Regions from separate parts of the Klebsiella sp. WP3-W18-ESBL-02 genome, predicted to be linked through region 1. Evidence: predicted binding sites of a transcription regulator. Region 1 holds the regulator's gene; each other region holds the start of a gene.
The links. The regulator PhoB, encoded in region 1, activates phosphate uptake and scavenging genes when phosphate is short. The targets are predictions, from matches to a motif close to CTGTCATAAAACTGNCNNAT.
Positions count from the first base shown of each region.

Region 2: a site for PhoB is predicted at 7,962-7,981, ahead of pstS (phosphate ABC transporter substrate-binding protein PstS). Genes of this name have one in related genera too.
Region 3: a site for PhoB is predicted at 5,036-5,055, ahead of uvrB (excinuclease ABC subunit UvrB). Genes of this name have one in related genera too.

Region 1 is NZ_AP021972.1:3,820,400-3,831,294, reverse strand. Features, by position in the region: gene sbcC (exonuclease subunit SbcC) at 1-2,377, opposite strand, end outside; gene sbcD (exonuclease subunit SbcD) at 2,374-3,576, opposite strand; gene phoB (phosphate response regulator transcription factor PhoB) at 3,768-4,457, shown strand; gene phoR (phosphate regulon sensor histidine kinase PhoR) at 4,479-5,774, shown strand; gene brnQ (branched-chain amino acid transporter carrier protein BrnQ) at 6,185-7,504, shown strand; gene proY (proline-specific permease ProY) at 7,644-8,996, shown strand; gene malZ (maltodextrin glucosidase) at 9,153-10,895, shown strand, end outside.
Region 2 is NZ_AP021972.1:5,141,849-5,152,743, reverse strand. Features, by position in the region: gene H7R56_RS24715 (4'-phosphopantetheinyl transferase family protein) at 1-352, shown strand, start outside; gene H7R56_RS24710 (NADPH-dependent FMN reductase) at 392-958, shown strand; gene adeP (adenine permease AdeP) at 1,003-2,343, opposite strand; gene yieH (6-phosphogluconate phosphatase) at 2,512-3,177, shown strand; gene phoU (phosphate signaling complex protein PhoU) at 3,291-4,016, opposite strand; gene pstB (phosphate ABC transporter ATP-binding protein PstB) at 4,030-4,803, opposite strand; gene pstA (phosphate ABC transporter permease PstA) at 4,913-5,803, opposite strand; gene pstC (phosphate ABC transporter permease PstC) at 5,803-6,762, opposite strand; gene pstS (phosphate ABC transporter substrate-binding protein PstS) at 6,835-7,875, opposite strand; gene H7R56_RS24670 (fimbrial protein) at 8,116-8,646, opposite strand; gene H7R56_RS24665 (fimbria/pilus outer membrane usher protein) at 8,660-10,895, opposite strand, start outside.
Region 3 is NZ_AP021972.1:3,467,479-3,478,373, reverse strand. Features, by position in the region: gene bioA (adenosylmethionine--8-amino-7-oxononanoate transaminase) at 1-963, opposite strand, end outside; gene bioB (biotin synthase BioB) at 1,047-2,087, shown strand; gene bioF (8-amino-7-oxononanoate synthase) at 2,084-3,241, shown strand; gene bioC (malonyl-ACP O-methyltransferase BioC) at 3,225-3,980, shown strand; gene bioD (dethiobiotin synthase) at 3,973-4,650, shown strand; gene uvrB (excinuclease ABC subunit UvrB) at 5,289-7,313, shown strand; gene pmrB (two-component system sensor histidine kinase PmrB) at 7,621-8,700, opposite strand; gene pmrA (two-component system response regulator PmrA) at 8,704-9,375, opposite strand; gene eptA (phosphoethanolamine transferase EptA) at 9,386-10,895, opposite strand, start outside.

The sequences.
Region 1 (10,895 bases):
GATGCTGGGTTTCCAGCGTCTGTTTAAGCTGTTCCAGCCGCAGGCGCTCGTCGGCGTCCAGCAGCGCATCGAGAAATGCCTGGCGATCGGTGAAGTGCGATGCGGCGAGCTGCTGTTCAAAGGCCCGTTCGGCCTCCTGCAGGCGCTGGCTTTCTCGCGTTTCCTGCTGCTGGAGCGTGAGCCACTGACTTTCCAGCGACACGCAGTCATGATGCACCTGCTGCCAGCCATCAAGCGGTGTTTGCTGCCCATCGTCGGCGTTTTGGGCGGGCGGCAGCGTTTCCAGCAGCGGCTGGATCTGCGCCAGCCGCTGTTGGGTTTCCTGGCTCTGCGCCTGCTGTTGCTGCCACTGGGCGACTTCTGCTTCACGGGCTGCCAGCCAGCCGTTCTCTTCATCCACGTCTGGTCGCGCCAGATCGAAAGCGGCCAGCGCCTGGGTGAGCGCTGCGGCCCGCTGTTCTTGCTCCTCGCGCAGCTGTGTTTGTTGCTGGTCTAATTCGCGAATTTGCTGCTCTAGCGTCAGACGTTGGCTGTGCAGATAGCGCTGCTGTTCGGCGTCGTCCTGCGCCGCCAGCCAGCCGCTGATATCGTCGCTGGGCTGCAGGTTGATACGCAGGCGTTGCTGGGTTTCCTGCCATTGTGATGTAAGTACTTGCTCCTGCTGAGAAAGGGAGATTAACTCCTCATCATCCTTTTGCTGCTGCTTTTGCAGCGTCTCCTGCTGCCCGCGCAGCGCGGCACCGTCTTCAGCCAGCCGGGAGACCTCTTTTTCCAGCGCATCGCGGCGTGCGCGGTTAGCATCGGGCGTCAGCGCCTGGTATTCGGCTAGCGCCGGATGGTGAGTCGAACCGCACAGCGGGCACGGCGCATCCGGCTGCAGACGCGCGCGTTCGGCTTCCAGCTTGACGATGGTTGCTTCCAGATCGCAGATTGCTTTTACGTCGGCAAGTTGCTGTTTTTTCTCTTTATACGCCTGACGTCGCTGGGTGAGCGCGGCGGTAATGTTTGTCAACTGCTGCTGGCTCTGCTCCCGGGCATCCGTTAACTGCCTGCGGCGGGCCTGCAGCGGAATAAACCGCGCGTGCAGGGCGCTGAGCTGCTGGCGCAACGGGCGTGCGGCCGCGTGTTCGGCGATTTGCGCGGCAACCTCTTCCTGGCTGAGCGTGAGGCTGGAAGGTGGCAACTGGGCCAACTGTGTTTCCAGCGCTTGCCGACGCTGCGCCAGTGCTTTCCGCTGTTCGCGTTCCCGCGCCTGCAGGGCGAATGCCCCGCGCCAGCCGGTCAGTTCGCCCTGCCAACGCTGAATAGAGGCATGTGCCTGTAGCCACTGCTGCTGCTGCTGAGAGGCCTGCGTCAGCGCGGCGCTCTGGCGTTCAGCACCGTGGCGAATACGATCGCGCAGGGTGCGGGTATCCTGTAAGCGAGTATTTACTTCCAGTACCTGGGCGCGGGTTCGGGCTACTGTGGCCGCCTGCTCCTGGACCTGCGTCCAGCGCGGGCGCAGCGCTTCAGCGGGTTGTGCGCGGCTGAGCGCGGCAAGCTGTGGTTGTGCGGCGGTCAGCGCCTGCTGAGCTTCGTTAAGCGCAAGCTGGGTTTTCTGCGCATCTTGCTCAAGTTCACCATGCCGCGCCAGCCACTGCTGATGCTGTACGGCGGTTGCCTGCTGCTGTTGCCACTGCTGTTCATCGCAAGTAAGCGCCTGCAAACGTTGTTCCAGCGCGTGCCGCTGCTCCTCGGCCAGCAGGACGACGCCGCTGGCCTGCGCCTGGCGTTTGTCGAGCTCGTTGCGCGCCTGTTTGTGTTTTTCAAACACCTGCGCGGAAATCTGGCCGTAAATCTCGGTACCGGTCAGCTCCTCCAGCAGCTCGGCGCGCTCTTTCGGTTTGGCGTTGAGAAACGCGGCAAATTGCCCCTGAGACAGCAGCATCGAGCGGGTAAAGCGCCCGTAGTCCAGCCCGCTCAGCGACGCGGTCATTTCGAGCTTATCTTTGACCTTATCAGCCAGAATCTGTCCGTCGGCGCAGCGCGCCAGCTCCACGCGCGGGGCCTGTAAATTGCCGTCCGGCTGATTGCGCGCGCGGTTTTGACTCCAGAAGGCGCGATAGGCTACGCCCTGGACTTCAAACTCCACTTCCGCCAGACATTCGGCGGTATCGCGGGTCATCAGATCGTTTTGCGACTGTGAGACGGTATTCAGGCGCGGCGTCTCGTGATACAGCGCCAGGCAGATAGCGTCGAGTAGGGTGGTTTTGCCAGCGCCGGTCGGGCCGGTAATGGCGAACAGACCGTTGCTGGCAAACGGTTCTTCGGTAAAGTCGATTTTCCACTCGCCCTTGAGCGAGTTAAGGTTTTTCAGGCGCAGGCTGAGAATTTTCATGGCTGTTGCTCCTCGCCAAGGCTTTGCAGCGTTTCGTTAAACAGCGTTTGCAGGCGCTGCTGCTGCGCGTCCTCCAGCGTTTCCAGCGCCAGGCGGCGATGGAAGACTTCGTCAATGCTCAGCTCGCTCAGCGTTTCGCGCGTCTGGCTTTCCAGAATGCGCTGGCGCTGCTCGCGACTGCGGCGCACCAGCAGCACCTCAACCGGCAGGTCATCGGCGATGGCTTGAATTTTGCGTTGAATATCGTGCAGATACTCATCGCTGGTGATTTCAATATCGAGCCATGTGGTGGGCTCCGACGGCGCGTCGCGCCAGGCGGCCAGCTGGTCGCTGATTTGGTTGAAGTCCCCCTTAATGACCGACAGCGCCTGGGTGACCGGCACGGTGAGCGGCGTGACGTCGCTAAGGCTGCCGTCGGCAAACGTGACCAGATTGACGCTTTTGGTCTTGCCGGTTTCGTCAAAGCTCAAGGGGAGGGGCGAACCGCTGTAGCGAATATGCTCGCTGCCGCCGATTTTTTGCGCCCGGTGAATGTGCCCCAGCGCGATGTAATCGGCCGGCGGGAAGTTTTGCGCCGGAAAAGCGTCCAGCGTGCCAATATAGATATCGCGTACCGCGTCGCTCTTACTCGCCCCGACGGTAGTCAGGTGGCCGCTGGCGATAATCGGCAGCGGGCGGTCGCCGCGCAGCGCGCAGGCCTGCTGGTACTGCTGCTGGTAGTATTCAGTAATGCTTTCAAGCACCTGACGCACTTTTTCGTTGCCCGATAGCCCGGCCTGGCTGGTGATGATGTCACGTGGGCGCAGGAACGGTACCGGGCAGAACACCGCGCCGGGCGTGCCGTCGCGCTGGTTTAAAATAAACGGCACATGCCCGGCGCTGGCAATGACCGTGGTATTGAGGAAGGACAAAATATCGCGCGATTCGTTGAGCGTGGCCACCGAGTCATGATTGCCGGCCAGCACCACCAGATGGCAGCCGGTTTGCTGCAGATTTACCACGAAGCGGTTATACAGCTCGCGGGCGTAGCTCGGCGGCGAACCGGTATCGAAGATATCGCCAGCGACGATAATCGCATCTACGCGTTCCGCCTCGGCGGTGGTCAACAGCCAGTGCAGAAAGGCGTCGTGCTCGGCCGCGCGGCTCTTGCTGTAGAAGTTCTGGCCAAGGTGCCAGTCCGAGGTATGGATAATGCGCATAGCGATTCCGTGAGAAGTGACGTAAAGTTGATTATAAACATTCACCTACGCTGGGGTCGATGCGCGCGTTGTGGCCGTGTCATAAACGGTTAAGCGCGATCATCGAACGGTCATGTTTATCATAAAACTGTCATAAATCTGACGCATAATGACGTCGTATATAATACTGATGTCTAAAAACAGGGCAAATAATGGCAAGACGTATTCTGGTCGTTGAAGATGAAGCGCCAATTCGCGAGATGGTCTGTTTCGTGCTGGAACAAAACGGTTTTCAGCCGGTAGAAGCCGAAGATTACGATAGCGCAGTCAGCAAACTGAATGAACCCTGGCCAGATCTTATCCTGCTCGATTGGATGTTACCGGGCGGTTCGGGACTGCAATTTATCAAGCATATCAAACGCGAAGCGTTAACGCGTGACATTCCGGTGGTGATGCTCACCGCCCGCGGTGAAGAGGAAGATCGGGTACGCGGTCTGGAAACGGGCGCCGACGATTATATCACCAAACCGTTCTCGCCGAAGGAGCTGGTGGCGCGTATTAAAGCGGTGATGCGGCGTATTTCGCCGATGGCCGTGGAAGAGGTGATCGAGATGCAGGGCCTGAGCCTGGATCCGACCTCTCACCGGGTGATGACCGGCGAAAACCCGCTGGATATGGGCCCCACCGAATTTAAGCTGCTGCATTTCTTTATGACTCACCCCGAGCGCGTCTACAGCCGCGAACAACTGCTGAACCACGTGTGGGGAACCAACGTGTACGTTGAAGATCGTACCGTTGATGTGCATATTCGCCGCCTGCGCAAGGCGCTTGAACACAGCGGTCATGACCGCATGGTGCAAACCGTTCGCGGCACGGGCTACCGTTTTTCCGCCCGTTTCTAATTTTTGACAGGAGTGTGACGCGTGCTGGAACGGCTGTCATGGAAAAGGCTGGCCCTGGAGCTGCTGTTGTGCTGTCTCCCGGCCGTGATACTGGGACTGATTTTTGGTTATCTGCCGTGGTTTTTGCTGGCGGCAGTGACCGGGCTGTTGGTGTGGCATTTCTGGAATTTACTGCGCCTTTCCTGGTGGCTGTGGGTCGATAGAAGTATGACCCCGCCGCCGGGGCGCGGCAGTTGGGAACCGCTGTTGTATGGGCTGAACCAGATGCAGCTGCGTAATAAAAAGCGCCGCCGCGAGCTGGGAAATTTGAACAAACGTTTCCGCAGCGGCGCCGAGTCGCTGCCGGATGCGGTGGTGTTAACCACCGAAGAGGGAGCCATTTTCTGGTGTAATGGCCTTGCCCAGCAGCTGCTGGGTCTTCGCTGGCCCGATGATAGCGGGCAAAACATCCTCAACCTGCTGCGCTACCCCGAATTTACCCAACACCTCAAAAAACGCGAGTTCCTTAAGCCGCTGCACTTGGTGCTGAATAACGGGCGTCATCTGGAAATCCGCGTGATGCCGTATACCGATCGCCAGCTGCTGATGGTGGCGCGCGACGTCACTCAGATGCATCAGCTGGAAGGGGCGCGGCGTAATTTCTTTGCCAACGTCAGCCATGAGCTACGCACGCCGCTCACCGTACTGCAAGGCTATCTGGAAATGATGCAGGAGCAGGTGCTGGAAGGTAACGTGCGCGAGAAAGCGTTGCACACTATGCGCGAGCAGACCCAGCGTATGGAGGGGCTGGTGCGCCAGCTGTTGACGCTGTCGAAGATTGAGGCCTCGCCGACGCTGGCGCTGAACGAAAAAATCGACGTGCCAATGATGCTGAGAGTGGTGGAGCGCGAGGCGCAAACGCTCAGCCAGCATAAGCATTCTTTCCATTTTGAGATTGATGAGACGCTGAAGGTGCTGGGCAACGAAGAGCAGCTGCGTAGCGCTATGTCGAACCTGGTCTATAACGCCGTTAACCATACGCCCGAAGGCACGCTGATTACGGTACGCTGGCAGCACGCGCCGCACGGCGCGCTGTTTAGCGTCGAGGATAACGGGCCGGGCATTGCACCGGAACACCTGCCGAGGCTCACCGAGCGCTTTTATCGCGTGGATAAGGCGCGTTCACGGCAGACCGGCGGCAGCGGGCTGGGGCTGGCTATCGTCAAACATGCGGTCAGTCATCACGATAGCCGGCTGGAGATCGCCAGCGAAATGGGGAAAGGGTCGCGATTTAGTTTTCTACTGCCGGAACGTTTAATTGCCAAAAATAACGGCTAATCGCCCGCCTGTCAGCATAGCTTTCCACAGACCAGCTTCGGCTGGTCTGTTTGCTTTGCAGTCAACAATTCGCTGGACGATTAACGAACGTCTGGTTGTTTTTTGTTCGCATGATTAGCCAGATGTTTTTCTTAATACCAGTTAATCAATCTGGTTATTGATTGAGTATCAATATAATCATCTGGTTTTGCGATCCCGTGTTGCTTTAAAACGTTATAAGCGTTTAAATTGGCCCCCATACGGTCCCTAACGGACTGTGTATTCGCGGTAAATCAAAAAACTATTCTTCTCTACGCCGCGAAGGGAGCATATCCCGCTGAGTTTATCGCCGGTTTCCTCTGTATCATTCCGCAGGTTCCGGTGAGACAAATTTTGTTTTACAACACCACATCCACAGGCAGTAGTTACATATGACCCATCAATTAAAATCGCGTGACATCATCGCTCTGGGCTTTATGACCTTTGCGTTGTTTGTTGGCGCAGGTAACATCATTTTCCCTCCTATGGTTGGCCTGCAGGCCGGTCCTCACGTTTGGGTCGCCGCGATTGGCTTCCTGATTACTGCCGTTGGTCTTCCGGTGCTGACCGTGGTCGCGCTGGCGAAAGTGGGCGGCGGCGTTGATAGCCTGAGTACGCCAATCGGCAAGGTTGCAGGCGTTCTGCTGGCAACGGTTTGTTATCTGGCGGTGGGCCCGCTGTTTGCGACGCCGCGCACCGCGACCGTCTCCTTTGAAGTGGGTATTGCGCCGTTAACCGGCAGCGGCGAACTGCCGCTGTTTATCTACAGCGTTATCTATTTTGCGCTGGTGATTCTGGTGTCGCTGTATCCGGGCAAGCTGCTGGATACCGTCGGCAACTTCCTGGCTCCGTTGAAAATTGTTGCGCTGATTGTGCTCGCCGTTGCGGCGATTATCTGGCCTGCTGGCCCGATCAGCCACGCGCTGGAAGCCTATGAAACAGCGCCGTTCTCAAACGGCTTTGTGAACGGCTACCTGACCATGGATACGCTGGGCGCGATGGTGTTTGGTATCGTGATTGTTAATGCGGCGCGTTCTCGCGGCGTTACGGAAGCGCGTCTGCTGACCCGCTACACCATCTGGGCTGGCCTGATGGCGGGCGTCGGCCTGACGCTGCTGTATCTGGCGCTGTTCCGTCTGGGCTCCGACAGCGCGACGCTGGTCGATCAAAATGCCAACGGTGCGGCAATTCTGCATGCCTACGTACAGCACACCTTTGGTGGCGCGGGGAGCTTCCTGCTGGCGGCGCTGATCTTCATCGCCTGTCTGGTGACGGCGGTTGGCCTGACCTGTGCCTGCGCTGAGTTCTTTGCGCAGTACCTGCCGTTCTCGTATCGTACGCTGGTGTTTATTCTTGGCCTGTTCTCGATGGCCGTATCGAACCTGGGCCTGAGCCACCTGATTCAGATCTCTATTCCGGTACTGACGGCTATCTATCCGCCGTGTATCGCACTTGTCGTGCTCAGCTTTACCCGCAATTGGTGGCATAATTCGGGCCGCGTTATTGCACCCCCGATGTTTATCAGCCTTGTTTTTGGTATCCTTGACGGTATTAAAGCTTCTGCGTTTGCAGACGTACTGCCAGGATGGACTGCCCGTCTGCCGCTGGCAGAGCAGGGGCTGGCTTGGCTGATGCCGACGGTTGTCATGGCGGTTCTGGCTATTGTCTGGGACCGTACGGCGGGTCGTCAGGTGACATCAAGCGCGCACTAACCCGCGTCGCAAAGGCGGTGTCTTAACCACGGAACGTGATGTTCCGTGGTTTTTTATTTTGGGTACTTTCACCTAAGTCGTTCGTGCTGCGGCATGCCGCCAGCGCGGAGATGATGGGTATGACATGGCACTGGAAACGATGGAAAACAACAAGCTGAAGCGCGGGCTAAGCACCCGTCACATTCGCTTTATGGCCCTCGGATCGGCAATTGGTACGGGGCTGTTTTATGGCTCCGCCGACGCCATCAAGATGGCCGGGCCAAGCGTTCTGCTGGCCTATATTATCGGCGGCGTTGCTGCTTATATTATTATGCGTGCGCTGGGCGAGATGTCGGTGCATAACCCCGCCGCCAGCTCGTTCTCTCGCTACGCGCAGGAAAACCTCGGGCCGCTGGCGGGCTATATCACCGGCTGGACCTACTGCTTTGAGATCCTGATTGTCGCCATTGCCGACGTGACCGCGTTCGGCATCTATATGGGCGTCTGGTTCCCGGCGGTGCCGCACTGGATATGGGTACTCAGCGTGGTGCTGATTATCTGCGCCATCAACCTGATGAGCGTGAAGGTGTTCGGCGAGCTGGAGTTCTGGTTCTCTTTCTTCAAAGTGGCCACCATTATCATCATGATCGTGGCGGGCTTCGGTATCATCATCTGGGGTATCGGCAACGGCGGGCAGCCCACGGGGATTCATAACCTGTGGAGCAACGGCGGCTTCTTTAGCAACGGCTGGCTCGGCATGGTGATGTCGTTACAAATGGTGATGTTTGCCTACGGCGGTATTGAAATCATCGGTATCACCGCCGGTGAAGCAAAAGACCCGGAAAAATCCATCCCGCGGGCGATCAACTCCGTGCCGATGCGTATTCTGGTGTTCTACGTGGGCACGCTGTTTGTGATTATGTCTATTTACCCGTGGAACCAGGTGGGCACCGACGGTAGTCCGTTCGTACTGACCTTCCAGCATATGGGCATCACCTTTGCGGCCAGCATCCTCAACTTTGTGGTACTGACGGCGTCGCTGTCGGCGATTAACTCTGATGTGTTCGGCGTCGGCCGTATGCTGCACGGCATGGCCGAGCAGGGCAGCGCACCGAAGGTGTTTGCGAAAACCTCGCGCCGCGGCATTCCATGGGTCACGGTAATGGTGATGACTATCGCGCTGCTGTTCGCGGTGTATCTGAACTACATCATGCCGGAGAACGTCTTCCTGGTCATTGCCTCACTGGCCACCTTCGCCACCGTTTGGGTGTGGATTATGATCCTGCTGTCGCAGGTGGCGTTCCGTCGCCGTCTGTCGGCTGACGAAGTGAAGGCGCTGAAGTTCAAAGTGCCTGGCGGCGTGACGACCACCGTTATCGGGCTGGTATTCCTGGTGTTCATCATCGGCCTGATTGGCTACCATCCGGATACCCGCATCTCGCTGTACGTCGGGTTTGCATGGATTCTGCTGCTGCTGGTGGGATGGGTGTTTAAAACTCGCCGCCGTCGCTAATCGTTAAGATAGCGTTGATAAACCCGGCCTCGCGCCGGGTTTTTTATGGCCCAAATCTGCGCCCCCGTCCTCCTCCCTATAAAAAAGTTTAAAAGATGAGTAGGGTAAAATAGCCCTATGGCAAGGTGTGCTCATTTTGATGATGGGGGAAAAATGATGTTGAACGCCTGGCACCTTCCGGTTGCGCCCTTTATAAAACGCCAGCAGGATAAATTGATTATTAAGCTGTGGCTGCGCGGCGATAACCTGCCGCAGCGGGTAACTCTGCGCTCGGAGGTGGATAATGAAGAGATGGCGGTGCCGATGCGCCGCAGTAGCCAAGCGCCCGCGCCGGATGTGGTGCAGTGGCGGGCGGAAATCAAGCTGCATGAAGGCCAGGCGCGTCGCCGCTACGGTTTTAAACTGCTGTGGGATGATCGTCAGCTGTGGTTTGCGCCTAAGGGGTTCAGCGCTATTCCGCCGGCGAAGCTGGAGCTGTTTGCCTATGACTGCCCGGATGAAGGGCCGCAGTGGGTGACGGATCAGATCTTTTACCAGATTTTCCCCGACCGTTTTGCCCGTGGCGCGGCGCGCGGTGCGCAGCAGGATAAGGTCTACCATCATCACGCCGCTGGACACGATATTATCCTGCGCGACTGGGACCAACCGCTGACCGCAGAGGCGGGTGGCTCAACCTTTTACGGCGGCGATCTCAATGGCATTTGTGAAAAACTGCCGTACCTGAAAGCGCTGGGCGTAACCGCGCTGTATCTGAATCCTGTATTTACCGCACCGAGCGTGCATAAATACGATACGCAAGATTATCGCGAAGTTGACCCGCAGTTTGGCGGTAACGACGCGCTGCTGCGCCTGCGTCATGCTACACAGCGTGCGGGGATGCGGCTGATTCTCGACGGCGTATTTAACCACAGCGGCGATACGCACGCCTGGTTTGACCGCCATCAGTGCGGTGACCACGGCGCCTGCCACCATGCCACGTCGCCGTGGCGCGATCGCTACAGCTTCTCCGCCGACGGTAGGGCGCTGGACTGGCTGGGCTACGCCAGCCTGCCGAAGCTGGACTATCGGTCATCGTCGCTGCAAGCGGATATCTACGGCGATGAGGACAGTATCGTGCGCCACTGGCTGAAAGCGCCGTGGAATATGGACGGCTGGCGGCTCGACGTGGTGCATATGCTTGGCGAGGCGGGCGGGGCGAAAAACAACCTTCAGCACGTGGTCGCCATTACGCAGGCTGCGAAAGCGGCGCGTCCGGATGCGTTTGTCTTTGGCGAGCACTTTGGCGACGCGCGGCAGTGGTTACAGCAGGATGCGGAAGATGCGGCGATGAACTATCGCGGCTTCACTTTTCCGCTGTGGGGCTTCCTTGCGAACACCGATATCTCCTACGATCCGCAGAACATCGATGCACAAACCTGCATGGCGTGGATGGAGGATTACCGCGCCGGGCTGTCACATCAGCAGCAGTTGCGCATGTTTAACCAGCTTGATAGCCACGATACCGCGCGCTTTAAGTCGCTGCTGGGCCGCGATGTGGCGCGCCTACCGCTGGCGGTGGTCTGGCTGTTCAGCTGGCCCGGCGTGCCGTGCATCTACTATGGTGATGAGGTTGGGCTCGATGGCGATAACGATCCGATGTGCCGTAAGCCGTTCCCGTGGAATGAACACCAGCAGGACGGCGCGCTGCTGGCGCTGTATCAGCGGCTGGCGGCGTTGCGCAAGGTGACTCCGGCATTGCGCTGCGGCGCGTGTCAGGTGCTGTATGCCGAAGGCGATGTGGTCATTTTCCTGCGCGTCCTTGGCGCAGAACGTGTGCTGGTGGCGATTAACCGTGGCGATGCGGCAGAGGTCACGCTGGCGGATTCACCGCTGCTCGCCGTGAGCGGCTGGCAACGGCGG
Region 2 (10,895 bases), 1.3 Mb from region 1:
CCAGAACGACCCGCATGAAGCGCGCGCACAGCTGATTACGCTGCGCCAGAGCGTGCTGAAAATGACCGGCGACGTTCACCGCGACTCCCCACAAATGCTCCAGCTGCTGCCCGGCTCCGGCCGCCTGCGCGCCGCGCATACCGAGCAGCTCGAAGCGATATGCGATGCCGAAGATATTCTGGTGTGGTCGCTGTCTGCCTCACCCTCGATTGAAAAATTGAAGGTATGGGAGTTTGACGGTAAGTACGGCTGGCGCAGCCTGCCCGACGCTCAGGCGCGGGCCAACGAACCGGCCGCGCGGTTGATGAGATTCACGAGCCTTCCGGCAGAGAAAGCGCTTATACTCAACTGATTCGGCTGGGAAACAGCCTCATGATGCAAAGGAGTAATCATGTCTGAAGCGTTGAAAGTAGTTACGTTATTGGGAAGCCTGCGCAAAGGTTCATTTAACGGTATGGTGGCACGCACCCTGCCGAAAATCGCCCCGGCGGGCATGAGCGTTGAAGCACTGCCGTCCATCGGCGATATCCCACTGTACGATGCCGATCTCCAGCAAGAAGAAGGGTTCCCACAGAGCGTTGAGGCGCTGGCTGAGCAAATTCGTCAGGCCGACGGCGTCGTTATCGTGACGCCCGAATACAACTATTCCGTCCCGGGTGGGCTGAAGAACGCTATCGACTGGCTGTCCCGTATGCCGGACCAGCCACTGTCCGGTAAACCGGTACTGATTCAGACCAGTTCGATGGGCGCTATCGGCGGCGCACGCTGTCAGTATCACCTGCGCCAGATTCTGGTGTTCCTGGATGCGATGGTGATGAACAAGCCGGAGTTTATGGGTGGCGTGATTCAGAACAAAGTCGACCCGCAGCTGGGTGAAGTGATCGAGCAAGGTACATTAGATCATCTGGCCGGTCAGTTGACCGCGTTTGGCGAGTATATTCAGCGCGTAAAAGCGTAAGTTCTTTAAAAACCCTCACCCCGATGGGGTGAGGGTTCACTTCATCAGTGTGCGTCAATAAACACAATCTTCAGTACAAACAGCAGCGCGACAACAATCACGCACGGGCTGAGGTCGCGGAAACGACCGGTACCGATTTTCATCACGCAGTAAGAGATAAAGCCCAGTGCAATCCCTTCGGTAATTGAGAAACTGAACGGCATCATCACGGCGGTAATAAACGCCGGAACGGCTTCGGTCAGATCATCCCACTTCACGCGCGCCAGGCTGGAGGTCATCAGCACCCCAACGTAGATCAGCGCACCCGCAGCAGCGTAGCCCGGTACCATGCCTGCCAGCGGCGACAGGAAAATAACCAGCAGGAACAGAATACCCACAACCACTGCCGTCAGCCCTGTGCGGCCGCCCACGGAGACGCCAGAGGAGGATTCAATGTACGCGGTGACGGAAGAAGTACCAATAAAGGAACCGGCAACGGAGGACACGCTATCGACGAACAGCGCCTGCTTCATACGCGGGAACTTACCTTTCGCATCGGCCAGCCCGGCTTTATCCGTTACGCCAATCAGGGTACCGGAGGAATCGAACAGGTTAACCAGCATAAAGGAGAAGATGACGCCCGCCAGTCCCAGGTTAAACGACCCGGCCAGATCAACGTGGCCCACCACGGTGGTGATGCTCGGTGGCGCAGAGACGATGCCGCTGTAGTGCACATCGCCCAGCATCCAGCCCAGCAGAGTGGTGACTACGATAGACACCAGCACCGCCGCGTGGATATTGCGCGACGCCAGAATCGCAATGATAAAGAAGCCCAGCACGCCCAGCAGGACGCCGTGCGAGGTCAGGTTACCGATGGAAACCAGCGTGTCCGGGTTTGCGACGATGACGCCGGCGTTTTTCAGCCCCATCATGCCGATAAACAGGCCGATACCGCTGGTGATCCCCACGCGCAGGCTGACCGGAATATTGGCAATCATCCAGTAGCGGACGCGGAAAATGGTCAACAGCAGCAGGCCAATGGCGCCCCAGAAGATAGCACCCATACCGACTTGCCAAGGCAGCCCCATGGCCTGCACCACCACGAAGGCGAAGAAGGCGTTCAGGCCCATCGCTGGCGCCAGCGCGACCGGCAGGTTAGCAAATACGCCCATCAGGATACTGCCCAGCGCCGCAATCAGGCAGGTGGTCACGAACACCGCGCTGGTATCCATGCCGGCAACGCCAAGAATTTGCGGGTTTACGAAAACGATGTAGACCATCGTCAGGAAGGTAGTGAAACCGGCGATCACTTCGGTGCGTGCCGTTGTGCCATGCTCGCGCAGTTTAAACACGCGCTCCAGTATCCCCTGACCGGAAGTTGCCGGGGTGGTGTGTTGTTGACTCATTATCTATTTCCGCAGAAAGGGAGGAAAATTCGTCGCTATCCTATACCAAAATGCGACAATAGGCGCGGTTGTGAGATATTTTTTTTCATTGGTTTTGCTTATACGGCAACGATTGCGTCTCTCAATTCAGCATCAGGTAAACGTTAAACTTGTTAAAAAGGAAATGACATGTCCGGAGTTGAAGCGGTTTTTTTCGACTGTGACGGTACGCTGGTCGACAGCGAAGTGATCTGTTCACGGGCCTACGTCCATATGTTCAAAACATTTGGCATCACGCTCGATCTGGAAGAGATTTTTAAACGTTTTAAGGGCGTAAAGCTCTACGAGATCATCGATATCATCAACGCAGAGCACGGGGTTAACCTGGCGAAAGCGGATCTGGAGCCGGTTTATCGCGCCGAGGTCGCACGCCTCTTCGACACCGAGCTGGAGGTGATTGCCGGCGCCAACGCGCTGTTGGATGCGGTAAGCGTACCGATGTGTGTGGTCTCTAACGGCCCGGTCAGTAAAATGCAGCACTCGCTGGGTAAGCTGGGCATGTTGCATCATTTCCCGGAAAAGCTGTTCAGCGGCTACGATATCCAGCGCTGGAAGCCCGATCCGGCCCTGATGTTCCACGCGGCAAAGGCGATGAACGTCAACGTTGAGCACTGTATTCTGGTAGATGACTCCTCTGCTGGCGCCCAGTCGGGCATTGATGCAGGCATGGAGGTGTTCTACTTCTGCGCCGACCCGCACAACAAACCGATTAACCATCCAAAGGTGACGACGTTTACCGATCTCGCGGAACTGCCTGCGCTGTGGAAAGCGCGCGGGTGGAATATTGTCGGTTAAACCGTAGGCCTGATAAGCGAAGCGCCATCATGCAGCATTACGCAGAATGCCGGATGGCGGCGTAACGCCTTATCCGGCCTACAACAGCGGCGCCGGGTGCTCCCGGCGGCCGCTTATTCCTTAGGATCTTTCCCCGCCAGCAGCTTGTCCAGCTCATCGCCGCCCACGTGGCGGAAATCCTGCCCCTTCACGAAGTAGAAGATGTATTCACAGATATTCTGGCAGCGGTCGCCGATACGCTCGATGGAGCGTGCGCAGAACAGCGCGGTCAGCACGCTTGGGATCGTCCGTGAGTCTTCCATCATGTAGGTCATCAGCTGACGCACAATGCCTTCATATTCCTGGTCCACTTTCTTGTCTTCACGGTAGATACGTACCGCTTCATCAAGATCCATACGCGCGAACGCATCCAGCACATCGTGCAGCATCTGCACGGTGTGACGGCCCAGCGACTCCAGGCTGACCAGCAGCGGCTGGTGTTGCTGGGAAAATTTCTCCAGCGCGGTGCGACAGATTTTGTCCGCCACATCGCCAATACGTTCCAGCTCGGCGATGGTTTTGATAATCGCCATCACCAGACGCAGGTCGCTCGCCGTAGGCTGGCGTTTAGCGATGATACGCACACAGGCTTCATCAATCGCCACTTCCATCATGTTGACGTGCTTGTCGCCGTCGATAACGCGCTTCGCCAGCTCGCTATCCTGGTTGTGCATCGCGGTAATAGCATCAGAAAGCTGCTGCTCAACCATGCCGCCCATGGTCATGACCTGGGTGCGGATGCTTTCCAGTTCTGCGTTGAACTGGCCGGAAATATGTTTATTAAGATTTAAATTGTCCACAGTTCTCTCCCGATCAACCGTAGCGGCCAGTAATGTAGTCTTCAGTTTGTTTCTTCGCAGGCTTGGTGAACAGATCGTCCGTGTTGCTGAACTCAATCAACTCGCCCAGATACATAAATGCCGTGTGGTCGGAGCAACGTGCAGCCTGCTGCATGTTGTGGGTCACGATCACCACGGTGTAATCCTCTTTCAGCTCGGTGATAAGCTCCTCGATACGCCCGGTGGAGATCGGGTCGAGCGCGGAACACGGCTCATCCAGCAACAGCACTTCCGGGCGAATGGCGATACCGCGCGCGATGCACAGACGCTGCTGCTGACCACCGGAAAGAGAGTACCCGCTCTGGTGCAGTTTATCTTTGGTTTCATTCCATAATGCGGCCTTGGTCAAGGCCCACTGCACGCGCTCGTCCATATCGGTGCGCGACAGCTTTTCAAACAGGCGTACGCCGAAGGCAATGTTGTCGTAGATAGACATCGGGAACGGCGTCGGCTTCTGGAAAACCATGCCGACCTTGGCGCGCAGCAGGGCGATATCCTGGGTGTTGGTGAGAATGTTGTCACCATCCAGCAGAATTTCACCTTCCGCACGCTGCTCCGGGTAAAGCTCAAACATTTTGTTGAAGGTACGCAGCAGCGTTGATTTGCCGCAGCCCGACGGTCCGATAAACGCCGTCACCTGGTTTTTGGCGATATCCAGGTTGATGTTCTTCAGGGCATGGAATTTGCCGTAGTAGAAGTTCAGGTCACGTACTGAAATCTTACCCGGAGTCGTGTTAACCATACTCATCTCAATCTCTTCCTCATCATGCCTGATGGCGCGCAGCTTTCAGGCCTACATCTATGTCATTCGTAGGCCGGATAAGGCGTTTACGCCGCCATCCGGCAAGGCAATAAACTTAACCGTGTTTCTTCTTCGCGAAAATGACGCGCGCCAGAATGTTCAGCAGCAGGACGCACAGCGTGATAATCAGCACCCCGGCCCAGGCCAGCTGCTGCCACTCAGCAAACGGGCTCATAGCAAATTTAAAAATGGTGACCGGCAGGTTGGCGATGGGCTGCATCATGTCGGTGCTCCAGAACTGGTTCGAGAGCGCGGTAAACAGCAGCGGTGCCGTTTCACCAGCAATGCGCGCAATCGCCAGCAGGATACCGGTCATGATCCCGGAGATAGACGCTTTTAGCGTAATGGCGGAGATCATCTTCCATTTCGGCGTACCCAGCGCATACGCGGCCTCACGCAGGCTATCCGGCACCAGCTTCAGCATGTTTTCGGTGGTACGAATGACGATCGGCACCTGTAACAGCGCCAGCGCAATCACGCCCGCCCAGCCGGAGAAGTGCTGCATCTGCGCCACGACGATGGTGTAGACAAACAGGCCCACAACGATCGACGGAGCGGAAAGCAGAATGTCGTTAATAAAGCGGATAACCTCGGCAAGCCAGGACTTACGCCCGTACTCGGCCAGGTAAATGCCCGCCATAATACCCAGCGGGGTACCAAACACGGTGGCCCACAGAATCAGCAGGCCGCTGCCCGCGAGGGCGTTAGCCAGACCGCCGCCGGCGGTGTTTGGCGGCGGCGTCATTTCGGTAAACAGCGCCAGCGACATGCCATCGATCCCGCGGGTGATGGTCGCCATCAGGATCCACACCAGCCAGAACAGGCCGAAGATCATGGTGGCCATAGAGAGCGTCAGCGCAATGCGGTTCTTCATGCGGCGTCTGGCCTGCATTTTGCGACGGGACTCTGCCAGCGCAGCGGTGTTTTGCATTTCCAGCGTAGCCATTAGCGTGCCCCCTCATTCTTCGCGAGGCGCATGATCATGAACTTCGATGCGGCCAGTACGATAAAGGTAATCGCAAACAGGATCAGGCCCAGTTCCATCAGCGCAGACACGTGCAGGCCAGATTCCGCTTCGGCGAATTCGTTCGCCAGCGCGGAGGTAATGCTGTTGCCAGGCATATACAGCGAGGCGCTATCGAGCTGGTAGGTGTTGCCGATGATAAAGGTCACCGCCATCGTTTCACCCAGCGCGCGGCCCAGGCCGAGCATGACGCCGCCTATCACCCCGTTTTTGGTGAACGGCAGAACGATACGCCAGATAACCTCCCAGGTGGTGCAGCCGATGCCGTAGGCCGACTCTTTCATCATCACCGGGGTTTGCTCGAACACATCACGCATTACGGCAGAGATATACGGGATGATCATGATGGCGAGGATAACCCCGGCCGCCAGGATACCGATACCAAATGCCGGGCCGGAGAACAGCGCGCCGACAAACGGGATGTTAGAAAGAATATTGCCGACCGGCTCCTGGAAGTAGGTCGCGAACAGCGGCGCGAAGATAAACAAGCCCCACATGCCGTACACGATACTGGGGATGGCCGCCAGCAGCTCAATGGCGATACCTAACGGGCGTTTGAGCCAGTTTGGCGCCAGTTCGGTCAGGAAGAGTGCGATACCGAAACTCACCGGAACGGCGATCAGCAGCGCGATAAAGGAGGTCACGAGCGTACCGTAAATCGGCACCAGCGCGCCGTAAATGTCGTTAGGCGCATCCCACTCTTTGGTCCACAGGAAGGCGAAGCCGAACTTCTCCATACTGGGCCAGGAGGAGATGATCAGAGAAACGATAATCCCGCCCAACATCAATAGCACAATCAGCGCAGCCAGTCTTACCAGCGCGCTGAATATCATGTCACCCTTTTTACCCGGTGGGTTAAAAGCAGGCTTAGTTGCAGCCATAAATCACTCTTTCCAGTTTAAAATCCGCCACGACGCTGACAGCTGCCCGGCGTTGCCGCCGGGCGACCGTCATCAGTACAGCGCTTTACCGCTGCTGTCTTTTACGTTGGTTTTCCATGCAGCACGAACCTGCTCAACCACGCTTTCCGGCAGAGAGGCATAATCCAGTTCGTTAGCCTGTTTGCCGCCGTTTTTGTACGCCCAGTCAAAGAACTTCAGCACTTCAGCGCCCTGCTCTGGTTTCTTCTGCTCTTTGTGGACCAGGATAAAGGTGGTGGAGGTAATCGGCCACGCGTTATCACCTTTCTGGTTGGTCAGGTCCTGCGCGAAGGTTTTGCTCCAGTCAACGCCTTTAGCGGCGTTAGCGAAGTTGTCTTCGGTTGGGCTAACCGGTTTGCCATCAGCAGAAACCAGCTTGGTGTAAGCCAGGTTATTCTGCTTAGCATACGCGTATTCAACATAGCCGATGGAGCCCGGCAGACGCTGTACGAACGCCGCAATACCGTCGTTACCTTTACCGCCCAGACCGGTCGGCCAGTTAACGGTAGAGCCCGCGCCAATTTTAGATTTCCACTCTTCGTTCACTTTCGCCAGGTAGCTGGTGAAGACGAAGGAGGTGCCGGAACCGTCAGCACGACGGACCACGGCGATATTCTGAGAAGGCAGCTTCACGCCCGGGTTCAGTTTGGTGATGGCTTCGTCATCCCACTTCTTAATTTTACCCAGGTAGATGTCGCCCAGCGTTTTACCGTCGAGCACCAGCTCGCCGGATTTCAGGCCAGGGATATTAACGGCCAGCACCACACCGCCGATCACGGTCGGGAACTGGAACAGGCCTTCCTGCGCCAGTTTTTCGTCAGACAGCGGAGCATCAGATGCGCCGAAATCCACGGTGTTAGCGGTAATTTGTTTTACGCCACCGGAGGAGCCGATACCCTGGTAATTGACTTTATTACCGGTTTCTTTCTGGTAGGTATCCGCCCATTTGGCATACACCGGCGCAGGGAAAGTTGCACCCGCGCCCGTCAGGCTTGCTGCTGCAAAGGCAGAGAAAGCGCTCATCGATAAGGTCGCGGCGACAACAGTTGCGACAGTGGTACGCATAACTTTCATAATGTCTCCTGCAAGAATTCGTAAATCGTTGTTTAGTGGCTACGATGAGCAAAATAGGACAAACAGGTGACAGTTATATGTAAGGTTTATGACAGTTTAATGACAGCAAACACGTAAAACATAACTAATTGATAATTATGAAAAATAATTCACGTGGATTCTTGTTTTTTTTGAATAAGACGGGTTCAGAATGGCAAATATGACAACGGCTGTCATAAACAGCCGTTGTGCTTGAAGACGTTAGTTTTTAATTTCCATGATGATCGTGGCATTGGCGTTAAAGGTACCGGGTTTTGGCCTGGCGCCGGTGGCGCTACCGGGCGCGGCAGAGAAATTGAACTCGCCATCTTCTTCACCCAAACGCGAACGTTTTCCCATATCTGTTTCCATGCGCCCGCCGTTCACATCAACTTCTTTATCGTATTCATCATAAATCTTGATTCCAACATCGTCGTTTGATGTCTGTAACATTGTGGGCGATGCCGCCGTCTGCGTCGCATGTAGCGAAACTTCAACATCTTGCCCAGCCGCCATTCCCGTACACTTCACCGATGCTTTGATCGGAATTTTACGGCTGGTTATCGCCGAACCCGGCGTTGACGAAAATTCAGAAGCCGGTATTTTTTCAAAATTGACTTCAATCACTTGCCCACCGTTAACTTCACACTCCTGTGGAGCGGTGATATCCCCCTGAATATAAACATCCGCAGCAAAAGCATGTCCATAGAAACTCAGGGCGGTAATTAGTAAAAAACTATTGAGTCGTTTCAAGTTAACATCCCTTTTATTGACAACGAACCGGCATTTGCAGCAGTTCATTATTTTTCGGCGCAGAAATGTGATACTGCGCAGTACAGGTTCCCTGACTCCCCGCTAGCGTAAAGCGGCCTTCCAGCGGCATCCCGGATAAATAGAGTTCACCATTATCACCAACAATCCCCGTCACCGTACCTGACTCCAGGTCAGCCGAAGCCATCGCGCCAAACGGCGCGGGTTTACCATCGGGCATCGCTACCGTAAACAGAATGCGGTAACCGACATGGGTAACAAACGTTGCTTTCACCACCGCGCCGCGCGTTGGCACCAGATTAACCACGGTATTTTCCAGTTCAACATTGGCGCGCGAAAAATAATTGCTGTTAATCGCCACTCGGTTTTCATCATACGGGTTCATTTGTGTTTTCACCGTGTAGCCACGCCAGTCGGTGGATACGCCGGTGGCGTTCTCCACTGAGAGGCCATCAGCCCCCGGCGCTTCAACCAATGCCACCGTTTCTCCTAGCTCTTGCGAAAAAGTGATGCCGCCGCTGTGAACCAGAATACCGCCGCGAACTCCGTAGTTAAGGCGCTGTGAATCCTGACTATAGGCATAGCTACCGTTAACCGAGCCATAGGTACCGTCATAGCTCAGGCTGGCGTTACTGCTATAGCTGTCTTGCGGATCGCTAACCCATGATTCCTGAACGTTATAGGCAAGGTTATGATCTTCCAGCGCGGTACCGCCCAATCCGACCTGCATCGTGCTGTCATTATGATTGTTTTGCGTCAGCGAATAATTGACGTAACTGTTCTCCAGCCAGCCGGAAAGCGGTACCGAAACCGACAGCATAAAAATATGCTCATGGTTGTTCTCATTATCATAAGACTCGCTACCCGTATAACTATTGGCAGAATCGGTATAGTTCCAGGAAACGTTCCATGAAATACGCCGCCAGGTATTAGCATAACCAAACTGAACCAGCCGCTCGACGTCATCCGTTTTCCAGTACTGCTGCCGGCTCACCGTCAGGTAAATATTACCGTAACCCCGGGCAAAAGATTGCGACCACGTCCCCTCAATCCGGCTACGTCGGTTGCCAGTCATCCAGAAATCTTCATCCTTATTCTGCCGAGATGCCCATTCATTGAGCGTGTAATATCCTTCCGTGGAGTAACGGTATCCAACCAGACGGAAATTCGTATCGGTTTCATCAAAACGCTTAGAATAGAGAAAACGATAGGATTGGCCGGTTTCATCGCCTCCGTCGTCAAATCGAGCGTGAGCATGTGTGACATCAAATGAAAGCGCGCCGAGAGATCCCATATCTTTCCCCATCCCCATTGCCGCAGAAGCATAATCATTCGCTATCTGCGTGCCGCCATACAGCGTCAGGCCCCATGGCAAACCATGAAGAACCTGAGCCTGTAGGACGTTGGGCGTAAAACCGCTCTCATCGCGCATTTCACCGACGCTAATGTCCACATCGGTTTGTCCTTCACGCTTAAGAATGGCCAGTGAAGCATAGGGCTGAGTGAAATGCTGCTCGCTGCCATCCTCTTCTTTGATAGTCACCTCAAGGTCGCCACCACCGCTGGTGGTATTCAGATCGGTGATTTCAAACGCACCTTGCGGCACTGCCGACTGATAGATAACGTAATTATTCTGCCGGATGATCACCGTCGCATTGCTTTTAGCGATACCACGCACTACCGGCGCAAAGCCGTTCTGGCTGGATGGCAACATATCATCGTCGGTATACAACCTTGCCCCGCGGATTTGCGTACTGTTAAAAATATCACTCGCCGTCCAGGTATCTCCTAGCATGATCTGGCTACGTAGCGCGGCAATATCTCGCTGAAGGTAGCTACTGATAGAGTGGTATTCAGTACTATTTTCCGTCGCGTTTAAAGTACTGTAGTTACGTAACCGCCAGGCGCCGATATTCAGACCGTTGCGTAAGTTGAGGTAATAGCTGTCATCCTCAGAGGAGTCATAATTAGATTTTAACGTGTGTGACCCTGAGAAATCATAGTTAACCATCAGCGCATTAATCCCCTGATCCCAGCGAGAGGGGCTGATATAATCATACGCCGAACTATCCAGGTAAATTTGTGGTATGGATATATTTAACGCCAATTTATTAGCATCGAAAAACCAAGAAGATCCATCAATTAATGGAGCAGGATTTATGCAAGCACTATCATCAATATTATTAAGTGCCTTAACCGCATCAACTTTTACGCCATAGGAAGACAAAACA
Region 3 (10,895 bases), 350 kb from region 1:
GGCAGCCACGGCGCAGGCCAGCGGGTTGCCCATAAAGGTCGGCCCATGCATAAAGCAGCCGGCTTCGCCGTTGCTGATGGTTTCGGCCACCTCGCGGGTAGTGATGGCCGCTGACAGCGTCATCGTTCCGCCGGTTAACGCTTTGCCCAGGCACAGAATATCGGCGCTGATGCCCGCATGTTCGCAGGCGAAAAGCTTGCCGGTGCGGCCAAATCCGGTGGCGATTTCGTCAGCAATCAGCAAAATTCCCTCCCGGTCGCACATTTTACGGATCCGCTTCAGCCACTCAGGATGGTACATCCGCATGCCCCCTGCGCCCTGCACGACCGGTTCGAGGATCACTGCCGCAATTTCATGGCGATGTGCGGCCATCAGGCGGGCAAACGCCACCATATCGTATTCGTCAAATTCGCCGTCAAAGCGGCTGTGCGGTGCGGGTGCAAACAGGTTCTCCGGCAGATAGCCCTTCCACAGACTGTGCATGGAGTTATCCGGATCGCACACCGACATCGCGCCAAAAGTGTCACCGTGGTAGCCGTTACGGAAGGTGAGGAAACGCTGGCGCGGCTCGCCTTTGGCCTGCCAGTACTGCAACGCCATTTTCATCGCGACTTCGACCGCAACGGAGCCAGAGTCAGCAAGGAAAACGCACTCCAGCGGCGCGGGGGTCATCGCGACCAGTTTACGGCACAGCGCCACGGCAGCAGGGTGGGTAATGCCGCCAAACATCACATGCGACATCTGGTCAATCTGCGTTTTCATCGCCGCGTTCAGGCGCGGGTGATTGTAGCCGTGAATCGCCGCCCACCACGATGACATACCGTCAACCAGGCGTTCGCCGTCGGCCAGCTGCAGTTCGCAGCCTTCGGCAGAAACCACCGGATAAACCGGTAACGGAGTGGTCATGGAGGTATAGGGATGCCAGATGTGGCGGCTATCAAAGGCGAGATCGTCCGTTGTCATAATCGACTTGTAAACCATTTTGAAAAGTTTTAGGTTTACGAGTATAAACCGAACCGAAAATTAACAAAACCCCGGAGAAGCCAATGGCTCACCCTTTACGCTGGACAATGTCGCAGGTCACCGCTCTTTTTGAAAAACCGCTGCTGGATTTACTGTTTGAAGCTCAGCAGGTTCACCGTCAGCATTTTGATCCCCGCCAGGTGCAGGTCAGCACGCTGCTGTCGATTAAAACCGGCGCTTGCCCGGAAGACTGTAAATATTGCCCGCAGAGTTCGCGCTACAAAACGGGCCTGGAAAGCGAACGTCTGATGGAAGTGGAGCAGGTGCTGGAGTCAGCGCGTAAAGCCAAGATGGCGGGCTCAACCCGTTTTTGTATGGGCGCGGCGTGGAAGAACCCGCACGAGCGCGATATGCCTTACCTCGAGCAGATGGTACAGGGCGTGAAAGCGATGGGACTGGAAGCCTGTATGACGCTGGGGACGCTCTCCGACGGTCAGGCGCAGCGTCTGGCTTCGGCCGGGCTGGATTATTACAACCACAACCTCGATACCTCGCCGGAGTTTTACGGCAACATCATCACCACCCGTACCTACCAGGAACGCCTGGATACGCTGGATAAAGTCCGCGATGCCGGGATCAAAGTGTGTTCTGGTGGGATTGTCGGGCTGGGAGAAACCGTTACCGATCGCGCGGGCCTGCTGCTGCAGCTGGCGAACCTGCCGACGCCGCCGGAAAGCGTACCCATCAACATGCTGGTGAAGGTGAAGGGGACGCCGCTGGCCGATAACGAAGACGTCGATGCGTTTGATTTTATTCGCACCATTGCCGTTGCTCGCATCATGATGCCAACCTCGCATGTGCGTCTATCCGCTGGCCGCGAGCAGATGAACGAGCAGACGCAGGCCATGTGCTTTATGGCCGGAGCCAACTCTATTTTCTACGGCTGCAAGCTGCTGACTACGCCGAACCCGGAAGAAGACAAAGATTTACAGCTGTTCCGTAAGCTGGGCATTAATCCGCAGCAAACCACGGTGACGGCCGGTGATAATGAACAGCAGCAGCGTCTGGAACAGGCGTTGATGACGCCGGATACCGACGATTATTACAACGCGGCGGCGGTATGAGCTGGCAGCAGCGAATAGAACAGGCCGTCACTGAGCGACGCGACGCGCAGGCTTTTCGCCAGCGTCAGCCGCTGGAACAGGGGGCGGGGCGCTGGCTGCTGCACGCCGGGCGTCGCTACCGCAACTTTTCCAGCAATGATTATCTTGGCCTCAGCCAGCATCCGCAGGTGATTCGCGCCTGGCAGGACGGGGCTGAACGCTACGGTGTCGGCAGCGGCGGGTCCGGTCACGTCACCGGCTATCATCTGGCGCATGAGCGGCTGGAAGAGCAGCTCGCTGATTGGCTGGGCTACGACCGCGCGCTGCTGTTTATCTCAGGCTTTGCCGCCAACCAGGCGGTCATTGCCGCGCTGGCCGGGCGTGAAGATCGGATAGTCGCAGACCGGTTAAGCCACGCTTCGCTGCTGGAGGCTGCCAGCCAGAGCCCGGCTCAGCTGCGCCGTTTTCAGCACAACGATAGCCATCATCTGGCTTCGCTGCTGGCTGCTTCTGTCAGCGGCCAGCAGTTGGTTGTGACGGAAGGTGTTTTCAGTATGGACGGCGACAGTGCGCCGTTGGCCAAAATCGCCGCCGCCGCGCGCACTGCTGATGCCTGGTTAATGGTCGATGATGCGCACGGTATTGGCACGACCGGTGAGCGCGGGCGCGGCAGTTGCCATCAGCAGGGCGTTCACCCTGAACTGCTGATCGTTACCTTCGGCAAAGCTTTTGGTCTGAGCGGCGCCGCCGTGCTCTGCAGCCATGCGGTGGCCGATTATTTTGTGCAGTTTGCTCGCCATTTGATTTACAGCACCGCCATGCCGCCCGCTCAGGCGCAGGCGCTACAAATGGCGCTGGCGGTGATTCAGAGTGACGATGGTCAGCAGCGTCGGGAAACGCTGGCGCAGCACGTGGCTGATTTTCGCCTCGGCGCCCGCGGCCTCGCTTATACGTTAACCGACTCAGCGAGCGCTATTCAGCCGCTTATCGTCGGCGATAACGGGCAAACCCTGCGGTTGGCCGAGCGTCTGCGCGAGCGGGGATGCTGGGTCACCGCGATTCGCCCGCCGACCGTTCCGGCTGGCACCGCCCGTTTGCGCCTGGCCCTAACCGCAGCGCACGACGCACAGGACATCATGCATCTGCTGGAGGTGCTGCATGGCGAGCGTGGATAAACAGGCGGTCGCGGCGGCGTTTGGTCGCGCGGCAACGTCGTATCATCAACACGATGAACTACAGCGTCTTAGCGCGACGCAGCTGCTGTCCCAGCTACCGGCGCAGGCGTTTCCTCGCGTGCTGGACGTCGGCTGCGGGCCGGGCGGCTACAGCCGCTACTGGCGAGAACGCGGCAGCCACGTTACCGCGCTGGATCTCAGCGAAGAGATGCTCCAACAGGCACGCAAGCAGCAGGCCGCGGATTGCTACCTGCTCGCCGACATGGAGGCCATTCCATTGCCCGGCGAAGGTTTCGAGCTGGTGTGGAGTAACCTGGCCATTCAGTGGTGCAACGATTTGCCCTCTGCGCTAGCCGGGCTTTATCGCCAGCTCGCCCCCGGCGGGACGCTGGCGTTCACCACGCTGACCGCAGGCTCGCTGCCGGAGCTGAACCAGGCCTGGCAGGCGATTGATAACCATCCGCACGCCAACCGTTTTTTGCCTGAATCGGCGCTCTCCGAGGCGCTGGCGGGGTACCGCAGCCGAAGTCGTGCAACCACCATCACGTTGTCATTCCCCAATGCGCTGAGCGCCATGCGTTCGCTGAAGGGGATTGGCGCGACGCACCTGCACCAGGGGCGCAGCCGTCAGCCGTTAACGCGCGGCAGGCTACAGCAGCTCGAGCTGGCCTGGCCATCGCAGGCGGGAAAATGCCCGCTGACTTACCACCTTTTTACTGGAGTGATTACGCGTGACTGAACGCTTTTATGTAACCGGAACCGATACGGAAGTGGGCAAAACCGTGGCCAGTACCGCGCTATTGCAGGCTGCGCGTTTGCTGGGGCGTCGAACGGCAGGCTATAAGCCGGTTGCCTCCGGCAGCGAAATGACTGAGGAAGGGTTGCGCAACAGCGACGCGCTGGCGCTACAGCGTAATAGCGTCGTGCCGCTGCGCTATGAACAGGTCAACCCCTATACCTTTGCGGAGCCGACCTCTCCGCATATCGTTAGCGCCGATGAGCAGCGGCCGATCGAGGCCAGCGTACTGTCTGCCGGGCTATGCGCGTTGGAATCGCAGGCTGACTGGGTGTTGGTCGAAGGGGCTGGCGGCTGGTTCACGCCGCTTTCCCCGACCTTGACTCTCGCCGACTGGGTGCGAGATGAACGGCTACCGGTGATTCTGGTGGTCGGGGTGAAGCTCGGCTGCATTAACCACGCGGTTCTGACTGCGCAGGCGGTACAGCAGGCAGGGCTGCGGCTGGCGGGCTGGATAGCGAATGACGTCACGCCGCCGGGACGTCGCCATGCCGAATATCTCAGCACCCTTCAGCGAATGCTGCCAGCCCCGATGCTGGGGGAAATTCCCTGGCTGGGTGAGGCGGTCGATACCCAGCCGCTGGGCGGCTATCTTGACCTTAGCGCACTGTGAGTCCTGCTGTCGGGGGCGGGATTCGCGCCGGTGGTCATCTTCATTCGTAAATGCTAAACCGTGGAAAACGTAAGGGAAAAGGCGCAGAAACGAAGGAAAACAAGCGCGCTTTTTTGCTGATACATATCAAAATTGGCGAGAAAATATTTTTTTGCTCGAGCATTGACAGGATGTTGCGCAAATCGCCGTGTGGCGGGGGATAGGGGCTAGCGGCAGTTATCCACTATTCCTGTGGATAACCCTGTGTATTAGAGTTAGAAAACCCACGGTAAACGAGAGAGCATGCGGTCTGCGCCTGAATTGATGCGAAACGCGGCTTTTCTGTGTTTTTGTTGTTAATCAATAAGTTAAAATAAAGCAATGGCGTAATAAAAAGTGCCTTAGGTTGCCATAAAACTTTCATGACCTATATTGACAAATGTTAAAAGAGAAAAAATTCTGGGGATAACCCAATTTGGCCAGCGTTTTATCTTGTCACGGGTTAAATTTTCGCGGCGTGCGTCCGCCATTTCGTCGATTGTGCAAACTACAATAGGTGATTACTGTTTTTATATCCAGTGTTTTTTATTGGCAATTCGGCGGGCGGCGAGTAGAATTAATTCCCAGCCCGGCCCATTCGTCATCAGGTAGCGTCGCCCATGAGTAAACCGTTTAAGTTACATTCCGCATTCAGCCCTTCCGGCGATCAGCCGGCTGCCATCGCGCGCCTTAAAGAGGGGCTTGAGGACGGCCTGGCCCACCAGACGCTGCTTGGGGTGACCGGCTCGGGGAAAACCTTCACCGTCGCCAATGTGATTGCCGACTTACAGCGCCCAACGATGGTGCTGGCGCCGAACAAAACGCTGGCTGCGCAGCTGTATGGTGAAATGAAGGCCTTCTTCCCGGAGAATGCGGTAGAGTATTTCGTTTCTTACTACGACTACTATCAGCCTGAAGCCTACGTCCCAAGCTCGGACACCTTCATCGAAAAAGACGCCTCGGTGAACGAACACATCGAGCAGATGCGTTTATCCGCCACCAAAGCGCTGCTTGAACGCCGGGACGTGGTCGTCGTGGCATCGGTGTCGGCGATTTATGGCCTGGGCGACCCGGATCTTTATCTTAAAATGATGCTGCACCTGACCGTGGGCATGATTATCGACCAACGTTCTATTCTGCGTCGTCTGGCCGAGCTACAGTACACCCGCAACGATCAGGCGTTTCAGCGCGCAACCTTCCGCGTACGCGGCGAAGTCATCGACATTTTCCCGGCCGAGTCGGACGATCTGGCGCTGCGCGTAGAGCTGTTTGACGAAGAGGTTGAACGTCTTTCACTGTTCGACCCGCTGACCGGTCACGTCGAGTCGACGATTCAACGCTTTACCATCTACCCTAAATCGCACTACGTCACGCCGCGTGAACGTATCGTGCAGGCGATGGAAGAGATCAAAGACGAGCTGGCAGATCGCCGCAAGGTGCTGCTGGCCAACAACAAGCTGCTCGAAGAGCAGCGCCTGAGCCAGCGCACCCAGTTTGACCTGGAAATGATGAACGAGCTTGGCTACTGCTCGGGCATTGAAAACTACTCGCGCTTCCTGTCCGGGCGCGGGCCGGGCGAGCCGCCGCCGACGCTATTTGACTATCTGCCTGCCGATGGCCTGCTGGTGATTGACGAATCACACGTCACCATCCCGCAAATCGGCGGTATGTATCGCGGTGACAGGGCGCGTAAAGAGACGCTGGTCGAATACGGTTTCCGTCTGCCGTCGGCGCTGGATAACCGTCCGCTGAAGTTTGAAGAGTTTGAGGCGCTGGCGCCGCAAACTATCTACGTTTCGGCAACGCCGGGCAACTACGAGCTGGAGAAATCCGGTGGCGAAGTGATAGACCAGGTCGTGCGCCCAACCGGGCTGCTAGATCCGCTGATTGAAGTGCGGCCGGTGGCGACACAGGTCGACGACCTGCTGTCTGAAATTCGCAAGCGTTCGGTGATTAACGAACGCGTGCTGGTCACCACCTTGACCAAGCGCATGGCGGAAGACCTCACCGAATATCTCGAAGAACACGGCGAGCGGGTACGCTACCTGCACTCGGATATCGACACCGTCGAGCGCATGGAGATCATTCGCGATTTGCGCCTCGGTGAGTTTGATGTGCTGGTCGGCATCAACCTGCTGCGTGAAGGGCTGGATATGCCGGAAGTATCGCTGGTGGCGATTCTCGACGCCGATAAAGAAGGTTTCCTGCGCTCTGAACGTTCACTGATTCAGACCATCGGCCGCGCCGCGCGTAATATCAACGGTAAGGCGATTCTTTACGGTGACAAAATTACCCCGTCCATGGCGAAAGCTATCGGTGAAACTGAACGTCGTCGCGAGAAGCAGGAACGCTACAACGAAGAGCATGGCATCGTGCCGCAGGGGCTGGTGAAAGACGTCGTCGATATTCTGGCGATGGGCGAGGGGCTGGCGAAGACCAAAGCGAAGGGCCGCGGTAAGTCGCGCTCCGCGTCGCCAATCGTTGAGCCGGACGTTCAGGCGCTGACGCCGAAAGCCTTGCAGCAGCAGATTCAAACGCTGGAAGCGCAGATGCTGAAACACGCACAGAATCTTGAGTTTGAGGAAGCGGCAGACATCCGCGATCGCCTGCATCAGCTGCGCGAGCTGTTTATTGCAGCGTCATGAGTCGGTGCATGAATATCGCGTCGGCCTGATAAGCGTTGTGCTATCAGGCCGCGTGGCGGAGGGGGGCAAAGCCTTCTCCGGCCTGCTGGCTAGAGATGGGGCACTATTTTTCTGAATTGCGGCATCCATCACGAGCCAGCAGCCAGCCTTAATGTTCACTTAATAAATTGTGCTGATACTATCTGCAAAATCATTGAGGGTAGTGTCATGTCAAAACTGAATATCCAGCAGCTGTTCACCTTACTCATCTCTGTTGCCATCGTTGCCGGTTTCCTGAGCCACTGGATGCTGACCTTCTGAGCGCGCTTTAGCGCCTGGTGAGCTGAAACTCTACCCATGCCCGCGTACCGGTTCCGGTCTCGCGGTTTTGCAGGAAGAATGCGGCTTCATGGAGTTGGGCAATGCGCGTGACGATGCTCAGCCCAAGCCCAATTCCGCCGTAGCGGCTGTCCATACGTACAAACGCCTGGCTAAGCTCACCCACCTTCGACTCATCAATCCCCGGCCCCTCATCTTCCACAATAAGCATCGGCTTTGAATCCCTCGCCAGCGACACCGTGATGGTTGACGATGGCGGGCTATAGCGGTGAGCATTCTCAATCAGATTACGCAGCAGAAGCCGCAGCAGCGTGGCGTCACCGGCCACGGTCACCGTCGGTACGGGCTCAGCGATGGCTAATGTCTGCTCACGTGATGCGAGCATCGTTTCCAGCTCTCCCTTCAGCGGTTCAATCACATCGCTCAGCAGATTAACCTGCTGATAGCTGCCTGCTGAGAACGATTGTCCGACGCGGGCCAGCAGTAAAAGTTGCGCAACGCTTTCGGTCATCTGGTCCAGACGCTGTAGCAGCGGCGCCAGATTCAGGTGCTGGGTTTTCTCCAGTAGCTCCAGATGCAGCTTCAGGCCCGCCAGCGGCGTGCGCAGCTCGTGGGCGACATCGGCGGTAAACAGGCGTTCGCGATCGAGCGTCTGGGTCAGGTTTTCCACCAGTTGGTTGATGGCATGGGTAACTGCTTCAACCTCAACGGTGGTCTGCTGCAGGAAAATGGGCTGCAAATTCCCCGGGGTGCGCGCATCCAATTCCCGCTGCAGGTCGGCGAGCGGCTGGGTGATGCGTTTTACCGCCTGCAGACACAGATACAGCGCCAGGCCGATAATCACCACGCTAGGAACCAGCAGGCTGGCGATGGCTTCACGAACCTCATGACGGATATGTTTAACGTTATTGTGGTTGTGCATCAGCATCGCCACTTCCAGCTCAATCTGCTCTTTGCTTTCATGCCATAGCCAGAACACGCTGATGAGCTGGAACACGACCAGAATCAGGCCAATTGCCAGCAGCAGCTGGTGGCGCATCGGCCATTTACGGACGGAAAAAAGCGCCATGCGTTATTCTGCCTTACCGGTATTCACCAATTGATAGCCAAAGCCTCGTACGGTACGAATCCGTGATTTTCCCACCTTGTCGCGCAGGTTATGGATGTGCACTTCCAGCGTGTTGGTGGCCGGTTCGTTGTCCCAGTTATAGATATCGTTGTAGAGAATTTCACGATGCACCGGGCTACCGGCCTTCAGCATCAGACGCGAAAGCAGGGCGTACTCTTTCGGCGTGAGCTCAAGCAGCGCGTCATCCAGCCACACCTGACGGCGCGTAACGTTGAGGCGCAGGTTTTCCACCGTCACTTCATTATCGCCCTGGTTCAGGTTGCGGCGCAGCAGCGCGCGGATACGGGCGTTCAGTTCTTCCAGCGCGAATGGCTTGATTAAATAGTCGTCGGCGCCGGTATCAAGACCGCTGACGCGGTCCTCCAGCGTATCGCGGGCGGTCAGAATCAGCACCGGCGTGGTCATTTTCTCCTGCCGCATACGGTGGAGGAAATGCAGCCCGTCTTCATCCGGCAGGCCGAGGTCCAGCACGATCAGGCTATAGTGCCCGTTGGCCAGACTCAGCGCAGCCTGCTGCGCCGTGGCGACGCCGTCACAGGCATACCCTTCACTCTGCATGGCCAGAATCAGCCCCTGCAATAATAGGGTGTCATCTTCAACGACTAATATTTTCATCTGTTCGCCTCTATTTGCACGTCGCTAATATATCATCCGCTGCGCGATACTCTTTGGTCTCTACGCCGGTCATCCCCAGCACGGTAGAAAACAGATTATCCTGCGAGTAGTCATTCTCTTTGGCCTGTTTCTGCAGGCAGTCGTAATTCACACCGTAACGCTGCTGATAATCCTTGGATAGCCATAATAACATTGGTACATGTTTTTGCGTTTCCGGAGCAATAGAATACGGTAATCCGTGCAGATAAACGCCATTTTCCCCTAGCGATTCGCCGTGGTCGGAAAGATAAACCAGGCTGGTGGTAAATTTATCCTGTCTGGATTGCAGCAGTTTGATGGCCTTATCGACAATATAATCGATATACAGAATGGTATTGTCGTAGGTATTTTTCAGCTGCTCCTGGGAACAGGATTGAATTTCGCTGGTGTCGCAGGTTGGCGTAAAGCGGCGGAACTGCGGCGGGTAGCGATTGTAATAGGTCGGGCCATGGCTACCAATGGTATGCAGCACAATGACGCCGTCGCCCTGTAGGCTATCGATGGTTTTTTCCAGATCGTGGAACAGAACTTCGTCGTAGCATTCACCGTTAATGCACTGGCCCGGCAGATTCAACGCCGTCACGTCCTGATGCGGCACGCGGTCACAGGCGCCTTTACAGCCGCCGTCGTTGTCGTTCCACTGCACCTGAATCCCCGCGCGCTGGAGGATATCCAACAGCCCTTCCTGGTGATAGGCCAGCGCTTCGTCGTAGCGTGCTCGCGGCATATTCGAGAACATACAGGGAACGGACACCGCGGTAGCGGTACCGCAAGAGGTCGTGTTAGGGAAGTAAACCACATTATCTTGCGCTAACCGCGGGTTGGTATCGCGGTCGTAGCCGCCCAGCGAGAAATTGGCGGCGCGTGACGTTTCGCCCAGTACGATAATGGTTAAATTCTTACGCGGGCCATTTTTCATCAACGCTTTTTGCTGCGCATCTTCGCCAATTTTAACCAGCGGAAGATTGGCCATTTTGTGGTGATAATACCAGGAGTTAAGCGCAACAATACTGTTTGACGGGTTCAGTGATTTCACCAGTTCTTTATTATTACGGAACAGCGATGCGTAATCTTTATAGAACAGGCCTGCAACCAGCAGAATTAATAGGGTAGAGACAATAATTGTGCCCGCGCGCGTTAGCGCACCGCGCCACAGCGTTGTGGCGGGCTTAATTTTTACCCACCAGGCCAGCGCAATAAACAGCAGTGCGGTGATCCCCAGTACGATAATCATCTGGCCGGAAAGCAGGGCATAGCTCTCGGCGGGGGTGGTATCAAAAATATTGGTGACCATCGAGCGGTCAACAATAATACCGAAATTCATCATGAAATATTGTGCGCTGGCGCCGAGCAGAATAAACAGCGTCACGAGCACTTTCTCAAGACGAACGATGGACGCGAGCGCCAGACAAATCGCCATCACCGCAAAGGCGACGATCGGCATGGTCAGAAAGACCAGCGCGTTATGCAGGCTATCAACT